Regions from separate parts of the Vibrio sp. SCP2 genome, predicted to be linked through region 3. Evidence: predicted binding sites of a transcription regulator. Region 3 holds the regulator's gene; each other region holds the start of a gene.
The links. Region 3 encodes CRP, which controls carbon source genes, mostly activating them, when cyclic AMP is high. Its sites were predicted from a motif close to TGTGANNNNNNTCACA; they were not measured.

Region 1 (3,163 bases), on a different contig from region 3:
GTGATTTTTGCTTCACCTTCTCTTTGTGTATCTTCTTCACGATTCCAGTTGTACTCAGGGATCAACTCGTAAAACAGCCAAGTGCGCCATACATTCTGTCGATAAGTCACGGAGACGTGAGTATTGGTAATGTAATGAAAGGGTCGGTTAGTTCCTGTGGTACTTAATTGATAGCTAAGAGCCTGATGGTCGGAAATATGCTGATAGAGCATAAACCCTGTACCAACTTCCCAACCTTTGATATCGCTTTCCCACTGAGCGTAGTTGCTCCAGCGAAGCAAAAAATCGCGGTTGATTGAATAATCTAAGTCAATATCGGTAGATTCACCCGTTACGCTTTTTTTCTGATACAACTTCTGAGTAACGCGCAATAACCATTCATCATTGATAGGGTATGTATAGCGAAAACGTCCTTCGATACCCGGTCTTGCATTGACCTTAACGTTGAAACTATAGCGTTCTTTACTTAGCCAATCGTATCTAAGACCAAAGGTATTTTCGGCATCTTCGCTCGATTGCGGGAACAAGTCGAATAAATCATCTTCTTCATCCGATTCGAAAACCACCTTAAGTCGTTTGGTTACCTTAGGTAAGTGAAAGCGCGCTTTGAATCGAGTCTTAAACTTGTAGCCTTCACCCTCTACATAAGAGAAATCATTTCTCCAACGAACGGTACTGCCAGCACGTGCGTCTTGGTCTACTCGCTCATCAACGAAAAAACTATCAAACCAAATCGCAGGTTCACAAAGCTTAGTATTCACATAGTTAAAAGCGGAGTCGAGGATCTCTGCACTATCTGGCTGACTATGGCAATCGGAGTAATCAACTTCGCCATCGGCGTACGTTGCAGCAGACAAGAAGGTCGAGAATAGAACTAAATAACGCAATTCATTAATACATTGTGAGGCTTAGAGTTTGAGTATGTCTAAAACACATTCAAATGGTCAATGTTTTAACGAATCCAAGTGAAAATTTTATAACGCCAACCGTAAAATGGTTGGCGATTTGGTTAAGAACCTTGTGCTATCTGCGAGTATTGGCGTAGCAGATCGGTCAGTGTGGTTACCCATTCAAGAGCATTCTGTGGTGCCTGCTTGACTATGATTTCTACGTGGTTGCAGTGTGTCTCAAGTGGGATGGCTCGTTCAAGATGAAAAGAAACCGAGTAGAAATGCCACAATAACAGACGCTGCATACGTTGGATGTTTTGCTCTTTGCTTTCCGAAGCTTCAAAAAGAGCAGGGAGCTCACTAAGCGCGATTGCACTCATGCGCAACATCGCATCAAACTGGGCTTCTTGAAGCTTGTCTTCGTCTTCTGCCTCATCTAAATCAAAAGTGAAAATCTCAGTCATAGATTCTTCAGGCACCAAACGGTGAACCATTCTCAAGCTAAGTTCTTCTAACTCTTCTCGTGGCATTTGAGATAAGCAGTGATAAGTGTAATCGCGTTGCATGCTAGTAGTCTGGCAAAAGTAAATGGGGAGGTATTCTAACGTTTTCAACAATAATTACTACTCGAAAACCCTATACAAAAAAGCCCCGCCAGATCAGCGGGGCAATATTCGTTGTGTTTGCTAGTAGCCATTGACGTTGTTAGAGAATTTATTGTCGTTACCAAAAAGTACGTTAAGAATTCTTACTTAAAATTAGATGCTTTACCTAGAAGCGCAAACTTTATGATTAGATTTGTAATGTATATTGACTTATTTTGTGATCTTGGTTCAATGTTTTATAGCAATAGCGTTCATATGAGCCAGCTAACAAAATAACTCCTAAAAACGAATCATTCGCTGATCACTCATTAGTTTGATTACTGAGTGAACGGTTGAACGTTTGCGTAAAAATATGTGATGAATATCTCACATTGGGCGCTATACTTTCCGCCCGGTTGAGAGTAACAGCTCTACCAATACAAGCCGTCACAAGGAATGGTGAATGACCCCACGGACCGGACCAGCTACCTATTCAATGCTTGTAGAGGTAATCTTTAATGAATGTTTTGTTTGGCTTAATCGGTGTCATCGCATTGTTGCTATGTGCGGTTTTACTGTCTGAAAGTCGTAAATCAATTAACTGGAAAACAGTGTCACGCGCGCTGTTACTTCAAGTCGGTTTCGCCGCTTTAGTTCTTTACTTCCCATGGGGGCAAGCCGCTCTGACGAGTCTAAGTAGTGGTGTTTCTAGCTTACTTGGCTTTGCTGACGAAGGTATTGGCTTCCTATTCGGTGACCTTGCCAACACTGGTTTTATCTTCGCGGTTCGCGTTCTTCCTATCATCATCTTCTTCAGCGCTCTTATCTCTGCGCTTTATTACCTAGGCATAATGCAGAAAGTCATCGAGTTTATCGGTGGTGGTATCCAAAAGTTCCTAGGGACAAGTAAAGCTGAATCTCTTGTAGCGACGGGTAACATATTCCTTTCTCAAGGCGAGTCTCCACTTCTTGTTCGTCCATTCCTTTCTAGAATGACTCGTTCTGAACTATTTGCGGTAATGGCAGGTGGTATGGCGTCAGTCGCCGGTAGTGTACTTGGTGGATACGCAGGTTTAGGCGTAGAGCTGAAATACCTAATTGCTGCAAGCTTTATGGCCGCTCCAGGTAGTTTGATGATGGCAAAGATCATCGTTCCTGAACGTGAAACACCTATCGACCAATCCGACATTGAGATGGATAAAGCACAAGAGAGCAACGTGATAGATGCGCTTGCAAGCGGTGCGATGAACGGTATGAAGGTGGCTGTCGCTGTCGGTACTATGCTGATCGCGTTTGTTAGTGTGATAGCGATGGTTAACACAGGCCTTGAGAGCTTAGGCGAAGTCGCTGGTTTTACTGGTGTGACTCTTCAAGCGCTATTCGGTTACCTGTTTTCTCCGCTTGCTTGGTTAATTGGCGTTCCTTCAAACGAAGTGTTGATGGCGGGATCGTACATTGGCCAAAAGATTGTAATGAACGAATTTGTTGCCTTTATTGACTTCGTTGAACATAAAGCGATGCTGTCTGAACATACTCAGGTCATTGTCACTTTCGCACTATGTGGCTTCGCTAATATTGGTTCGATCGCCATTCAGCTCGGTTCTATTGGCGTGATTGCCCCAGAGCGCCGTGCTGAGGTTGCTAATCTAGGTATTAAAGCTGTACTGGCCGGTACTTTAGCTAACCTGA
Region 2 (3,163 bases), on a different contig from region 3:
ATTGGTGGCATTATTCACGATGTTGGCAAAATTAAGGTTGATGATAAAGTTCTGCACAAACCTGCTCGGTTAACACCCGAAGAGTTCGAGCATATGAAGCTTCATCAGGTTTACGCGAAAGAGATCATCACTACGGTTACAGGTTTGAGTGATGTTAGCCGCGACGTTTGTTTGATGCATCATGAAAAACTCGATGGGAACGGCTATCCAGCGGGGCTTAAAGGTGATGAAATCCCTTTACACGGTCGTATGAGCTGCATCGTTGATATCTATGACGCGTTGACTGCCGATCGCTGTTACAAGCAAGGCATGAGCCCAGCAGAAGCGTTTAAAATACTCTTGAGCTTAACACCGAATCATTTAGACAAAGAGTTGGTGTACAAATTCATCAACTGTATTGGCGTTTTCCCTGTTGGGGCTTTGGTCGAGTTGAGTGACGGACGTGTAGGTATTGTTTGGACTTCGAATTCCCACGAGCCGCTAAAGCCAGAAATCAAATGTTTCTATTCGCGTAAGTATCACCGTTTTGTCGATGTAAGTTTTGTCGATATGAAAACAACCAAACTAACGATTAAAAAGGCGATAGCCCCTAGTCAGTTAGAAGTCGACCCCAAACCGTTTTTCGATGTTTAATCCCGAATTGATACAAAAAAAGGCGCTAATTTAGCGCCTTTCTCAGTTTAAAGTTCCAAGTAAGTGATTGGAATATCAGGGTTTAGTGCTTCTAGCGTTGCTTGTGTGTTTGCTAGATGGCTGATAGTACCGTCTTCTACTTCTACCAAGGCCGCAGAATCAATACTTTCGAGCTCCTTACGGTCTAACAGTAACTGGATCAACGCAACCTGAAGTGGCGGTAGGCTTGGGTTAAATGCAGCGTTTTCTGCATATGCGCCTTGATATACTTTGCCATCTTTGGTCTTAATCGCGACACCACTTAAGTTATGTGTGTAAGGGGCATGGCTACGATTTAAGGCAGCGACAGCCAGTTGTAGTAGCTCATCTTGCTCTTGTGTCTGTTTTCCATGGTCAACAGAGGTCATCAATGCTGATTCGATGCCAAGATCTGAAGGGCCAAACGATTCTGGTAAGTAGTAATGAAGTGGCTGACCTTCACGTTTCGGCAGTTGGATCTTTAGCTCGTTAGCGGTTGAAAGCTCATTCATAAACTGACGACAGTGACCACAAGGGCTGTAGTTGATCGTGATGTCAGCAACGCCTTGTTCACCCTTCATCCACGCATGGCTGATGGCTGATTGCTCTGCGTGAACGGTTTGCCCTAGTTGAACGCCGTCAAACTCGACATTCGCGCCGAAGTAGAGTTTGCCAGATAGGCCGCGAACAATTGCACCCACATAAAACTTAGAAAGCGGAGCATAGGAATAAGCGGCTGCAAATGGAAGTAGCAATACTCGTAGTTCTGCGTCATCAAGACCTGAAATAGCGAGGAGTTGCTCAAATTGCTCTGAAGAAATCGTCGCGTCAAAATCGTCAGCAAGAAGAATAGGAGATAAGAAATCTGCTACGTTTTGTGGCACTTCAGATAGCGCCTGTTCAATGCGGCTTCTCATAGTGAGTCCTTTAATAAACATCGTTGATATCTTTGAGTTTAGAGCCAGATACTGGTGTGTAAACTCCGATATTGGTATTACATTTTATGTAAAGATGAGAATTATTCGGCGATCATGATCACAAAATATATTGTAACGATATTGCCTGTTGCATTATTTGAGTGATGTCACACATGATAACGATTACAGACGAGAAATTAGTGATGTGCGTCGAGCCGCTAGTTGCAGCTCGACATCAATTACTTACGCTGACAACCAGACTGCCAAGGTAAAGAAAGAAGGTGCTAGGATTGAGGTGATAACACCGCACACCACAAGTGCTAGAGAGCTAAAGGCCGCATCTTGACCATCTTTCTCAGCGCAGGTCGCTGTCCCCAGCGCGTGGGAAACCGTCCCCATCGTGAGCCCTTTGGCAATAGGGTGAGTGATGTTCAGTAAGTTATAAATCGGATAAGCCATAATCGCACCGAACAGGCCAACAATTAAAACTAATATCGCGGCGATGGCGGGCTCACCACCAAGGTGACTAGAAACCTCCATCGCAATCGGTGTGGTTACTGATTTACCCAACAAGCTTGCGATTAGAGAAATATCTGCCTTTAAGTAAACGGCAATCATACTAGCGGTAAACATCGACATGATACTGCCCACACCACACGCTAGCATGATGATACGCCAATTGGCTCGGATCTGTGGTAATTGCTCATATAGAGGATAGGCCAGCGCGACTACTGCCGGTTGCAGTAGATAATTAATCCACTGATTGTCGGCATAGTAAGTTTCAAATGGCACTTTTAGGTAAGTCAGCAGTGGAATGAGAACGGCTAGGCTCACCAATAAAGGGTTCATAAAAGGGCTTTTTACTTTTTGGCATAGCCAACGTGCGGCAAAGAAAACAACAATAGTGACAAGTAACCACATTATTTTTGTCCTCCTTTAAGCATGCGATCGAGCATTAAACCCAAAACGACCAGTACGATGAGAGTACCACCTACAGCACTTGCTAAAATCGGTAAGGCGTTAGCGATTAACATATCGAAATGCTCCATCAAGCCAACACTGATAGGAACGAATAGCAGCACCATGTAACGAATAAAGAGAGAGGCACCGGGTTTAACCCAGTCTGAAGGCACAAGTCCGCTCGCAAGCAAACCAAACAAAATCAGCATACCGATGATGCTGCCAGGAATAGAGATACCTAATAAGTGTTGAATATTAATGCCCGCGACAAGGCACAAAAATATCAGCCCCATAGATACGACGTATTGAAGCAAAGTTTTCGCCATAGTGTAGAGTCGTCCAACTGCAGAACCTCCAGAGTGCTGAAGGCTCGAATTATTCAAATGCCTAACTTAGAGTTTTGATTAGTATTTAGAGAGTTAGGCCAGGTTGTAGGGTGCAGGACTTGGTTACTATTTTTAATTTTGACTATTAGGATACTCGCTTTTGTACGTATTGGTAGATAGATTTTAAAATAGCGATTTTCTTTTCGTCACTTTCATGTTCGTGAACTAAGTTTTCCAAATTTAGCATGTAGTCTTCAATACGACTTTCGAAGTAGTCGCGACAGTGCATTGCCCATCGCTGTTGTTCTG
Region 3 (3,163 bases):
GGTCACTGGTTCCTCTGGAGCTGGTACCACAACGACTTCTGAAGCTTTCCGTAAGATGTTCAATATGATGAACGTCAAACCCGCATGGGTTGAAGGCGATAGCTTCCACCGCTTTACGCGCCCTGAGATGGACGTTGAAATCCGTAAGGCACGTGAGCAAGGCCGCCATATCAGTTACTTTGGCCCTCAGGCGAACGACTTCAATGGACTTGAAGAGTTTTTCCGCAAGTACGGTCAAGAAGGCGTCGGTCAAATCCGCCGTTACCTGCATACGTTCGATGAAGCCGTTCCATACAACCAAATGCCAGGCACCTTTACACCTTGGCAAGATCTGCCAGAAAACTCCGACGTCCTATTTTATGAAGGTCTACATGGCGGTGTTGTCGATGGCGAGGTTAACGTATCACAGCATGTTGATTTTCTGATTGGCATGGTGCCTATCGTGAACCTTGAATGGATTCAGAAATTCGTTCGTGATACCCGCGATCGTGGTCACTCGCGTGAAGCGGTGATGGACTCTATCGTCCGCTCAATGGATGACTATCTGAACTACATTACTCCCCAATTTTCTCGTACTCATATTAACTTTCAACGTGTCCCTACCGTCGACACATCTAACCCGCTTAACGCCAAAGGCATTCCGAGTTTAGATGAGAGTTTTGTTGTTATTCGATTGCGAGGCATTAAAAACGTAGATTACCCATATCTACTGGCAATGATTGATGGGGCATTTATGTCGCGTCACAACACGATTGTTGTCCCTGGCGGTAAGATGAGTTTTGCCATGGAGCTAATCGTTAAACCGATACTTCAACAGCTCATCGAAACGGGCAAAATTGGTTAATACCCACAGCTAGAACACGATTACTTTTCATACCGTGATCATGTGCACAGTTTTGCGTACTAAAACCCCAGTTGTACCCGATTAAAATCAAGAAATCGTTTTCGAAAAAGGATACTATTTCTTACCGAAACACAAGTTGGCTTGCAGCATTTGTAAAGTGCTCTTATCCTAGTAGGTCTTGATTAAGGCTTAGCTAAAATATGGAAAGCGGCAAGCGTACCCTGCAGAGGAAGTGAGATATTATGGTTCTAGGTAAACCTCAAACCGACCCAACATTAGAGTGGTTTCTTTCACATTGTCATATTCATAAGTACCCTTCAAAAAGCACGCTAATTCACGCGGGCGAGAAAGCTGAAACTTTGTACTACATCGTAAAAGGTTCAGTAGCGGTTCTTATTAAAGACGAAGAAGGTAAGGAAATGATCCTTTCTTACCTAAACCAAGGTGACTTTATCGGTGAACTTGGTCTATTCGAAGAAGACCAAGAGCGTACAGCATGGGTTCGTGCTAAATCTCCTTGTGAAGTTGCGGAAATCTCATTTAAGAAATTCCGTCAGCTTATCCAAGTGAACCCAGACATCCTAATGCGCTTATCTGCGCAAATGGCAAGCCGCCTACAAGTGACTAGCCAAAAAGTAGGTGACCTAGCATTCCTAGACGTAACTGGCCGTATTGCTCAAACGCTACTAAACCTAGCGAAGCAACCAGATGCGATGACTCACCCAGATGGCATGCAGATTAAGATCACTCGTCAAGAAATCGGTCAAATCGTTGGCTGTTCTCGTGAGACAGTAGGTCGTATCTTGAAGATGCTAGAAGAGCAGAACCTAATTTCTGCACACGGTAAAACTATCGTGGTTTACGGTACTCGTTAATTTCGATTAACCGTTAAAATTTTAAAAGCCACCAATGGAAACATTGGTGGCTTTTTGTTTATATCGGATGCGAGAATCGAGAACGCTACGGAGCGGACTTCGTCCTTCGAGATAGAACACCTTTCCACATCCGAGATCAAACTCTCTCGAAGCGCAGCGTTCCCGCATCTCTAGGGCGCAGCCCGTTCTCAGCTCTTCCTACCCGTTAGTACTCTCGAAGATCTTATCAGCAGAGGCTGCAACAAACCCTGGATAAAGTTCACCGTTGCTCATTGGGTAGCGCTTAGCAAACTCGTAGAAACCACCCGGGATAATCTCTGTACCTTCCGTGAAGGTTACCGCTACTTTATCCGCCATCGTTGAAGATTGCTCTAGCAGCACATCAGGAGACCCCTTCACTTCGCCACCAAACTCATTGATGGTAAAGCCGGACTCGCGTAGGTGGTCATTGACGCCTTTCACTTCTTCAAATGCATTGAGCTGATTGACGCTAACAGTAAAGTGGTTAGCGCCGTAACCATGTGCTGCCAGCCAAGAAGCGTACTCACTTTCTTTCGCTAACGTCTGGAAGTCAGCAAAGCTAATGTCCCACAAACGACCGCCATACAAGAACTCATGACCTTTTAGCTTACTGGTGTCCAATTGCTCGACAAGCTTAGCGACAATAGCTTGTAGCTCAGCAGAACACTCTTCAACCTTCAGTTCACTAATAAACACTTTAGGCTGTTTTGGGTCTGGGTGCTCATAATGTTTAGCAACAAGCTTCTTGCTTTCAAACACATAATCACCGCATGGCTTGTAGCCTACGTCTAAGAATGGTTGTGCAAGGGTCGCAATGCCCAGAGGTTCTACATTGAAAGTGCGCAGAGCAATGTGGTCATTGATCAGCGCTTCGTCTTCTTGCAGAAGTTGGTGGACTTGTTCAGCAGAGGGACATAAGCGTTGAATATAGTCATTCCATAACTGTTGGAATAAAACATCTGGCGTCATAACGCCTCCTTGTAGGGGTGGTTTACGTAAATGGAGTATGAGTAGTTATTTGTTTAATTATAAAAAAGGCCATCTAACCAAATGTGTCCAGAAAGTTTGATCAGATAGCCTTCAGCCTGTGACGTTTCAAATGCCTCCCGGCTCAGGGAGGCAAGAAGGGAATACCCTAAAATTTATCGTTTTTTATAGCTCAACACCTGGGCTTAACGTGGCAGGAAGAAGTGTTTCTCCTCCTTCCATCGAAGCCATAGGGTAAGCACAGTAATCTGCTGCGTAGTAAGCACTTGGGCGTAAGTTACCTGACGCACCCGGGCCACCAAATGGCGCATCACCACTTGCACCAGTTAACTGGCGATTGCGGTTTACGATGCCAGCACGAATATGGTCAACAAAGTATTCCCACTCACCATCGTCAGTAGAAACTAAGCCTGCGGATAGACCAAAGCGAGTGTCA

Region 1: a site for CRP is predicted at 1,849-1,864, ahead of AC5O63_RS00820 (NupC/NupG family nucleoside CNT transporter). Genes of this name have one in related genera too.
Region 2: a site for CRP is predicted at 1,725-1,740, ahead of cdd (cytidine deaminase). Genes of this name have one in related genera too.

Annotation. Positions count from the first base shown of each region.
Region 1 covers NZ_JCAFVV010000001.1:161,091-164,253, forward strand. The annotation lists gene AC5O63_RS00810 (hypothetical protein) at 1-887, opposite strand, end outside; gene AC5O63_RS00815 (exoribonuclease R) at 1,010-1,456, opposite strand; gene AC5O63_RS00820 (NupC/NupG family nucleoside CNT transporter) at 1,993-3,163, shown strand, end outside.
Region 2 covers NZ_JCAFVV010000003.1:94,650-97,812, reverse strand. The annotation lists gene AC5O63_RS11515 (cyclic di-GMP phosphodiesterase) at 1-633, shown strand, start outside; gene cdd (cytidine deaminase) at 681-1,568, opposite strand; gene AC5O63_RS11505 (CidB/LrgB family autolysis modulator) at 1,812-2,489, opposite strand; gene AC5O63_RS11500 (CidA/LrgA family protein) at 2,489-2,854, opposite strand; gene sbcB (exodeoxyribonuclease I) at 3,000-3,163, opposite strand, start outside.
Region 3 covers NZ_JCAFVV010000006.1:164,025-167,187, reverse strand. The annotation lists gene AC5O63_RS16800 (phosphoribulokinase) at 1-844, shown strand, start outside; gene crp (cAMP-activated global transcriptional regulator CRP) at 1,087-1,719, shown strand; gene AC5O63_RS16790 (DUF1338 domain-containing protein) at 1,918-2,709, opposite strand; gene astD (succinylglutamate-semialdehyde dehydrogenase) at 2,893-3,163, opposite strand, start outside.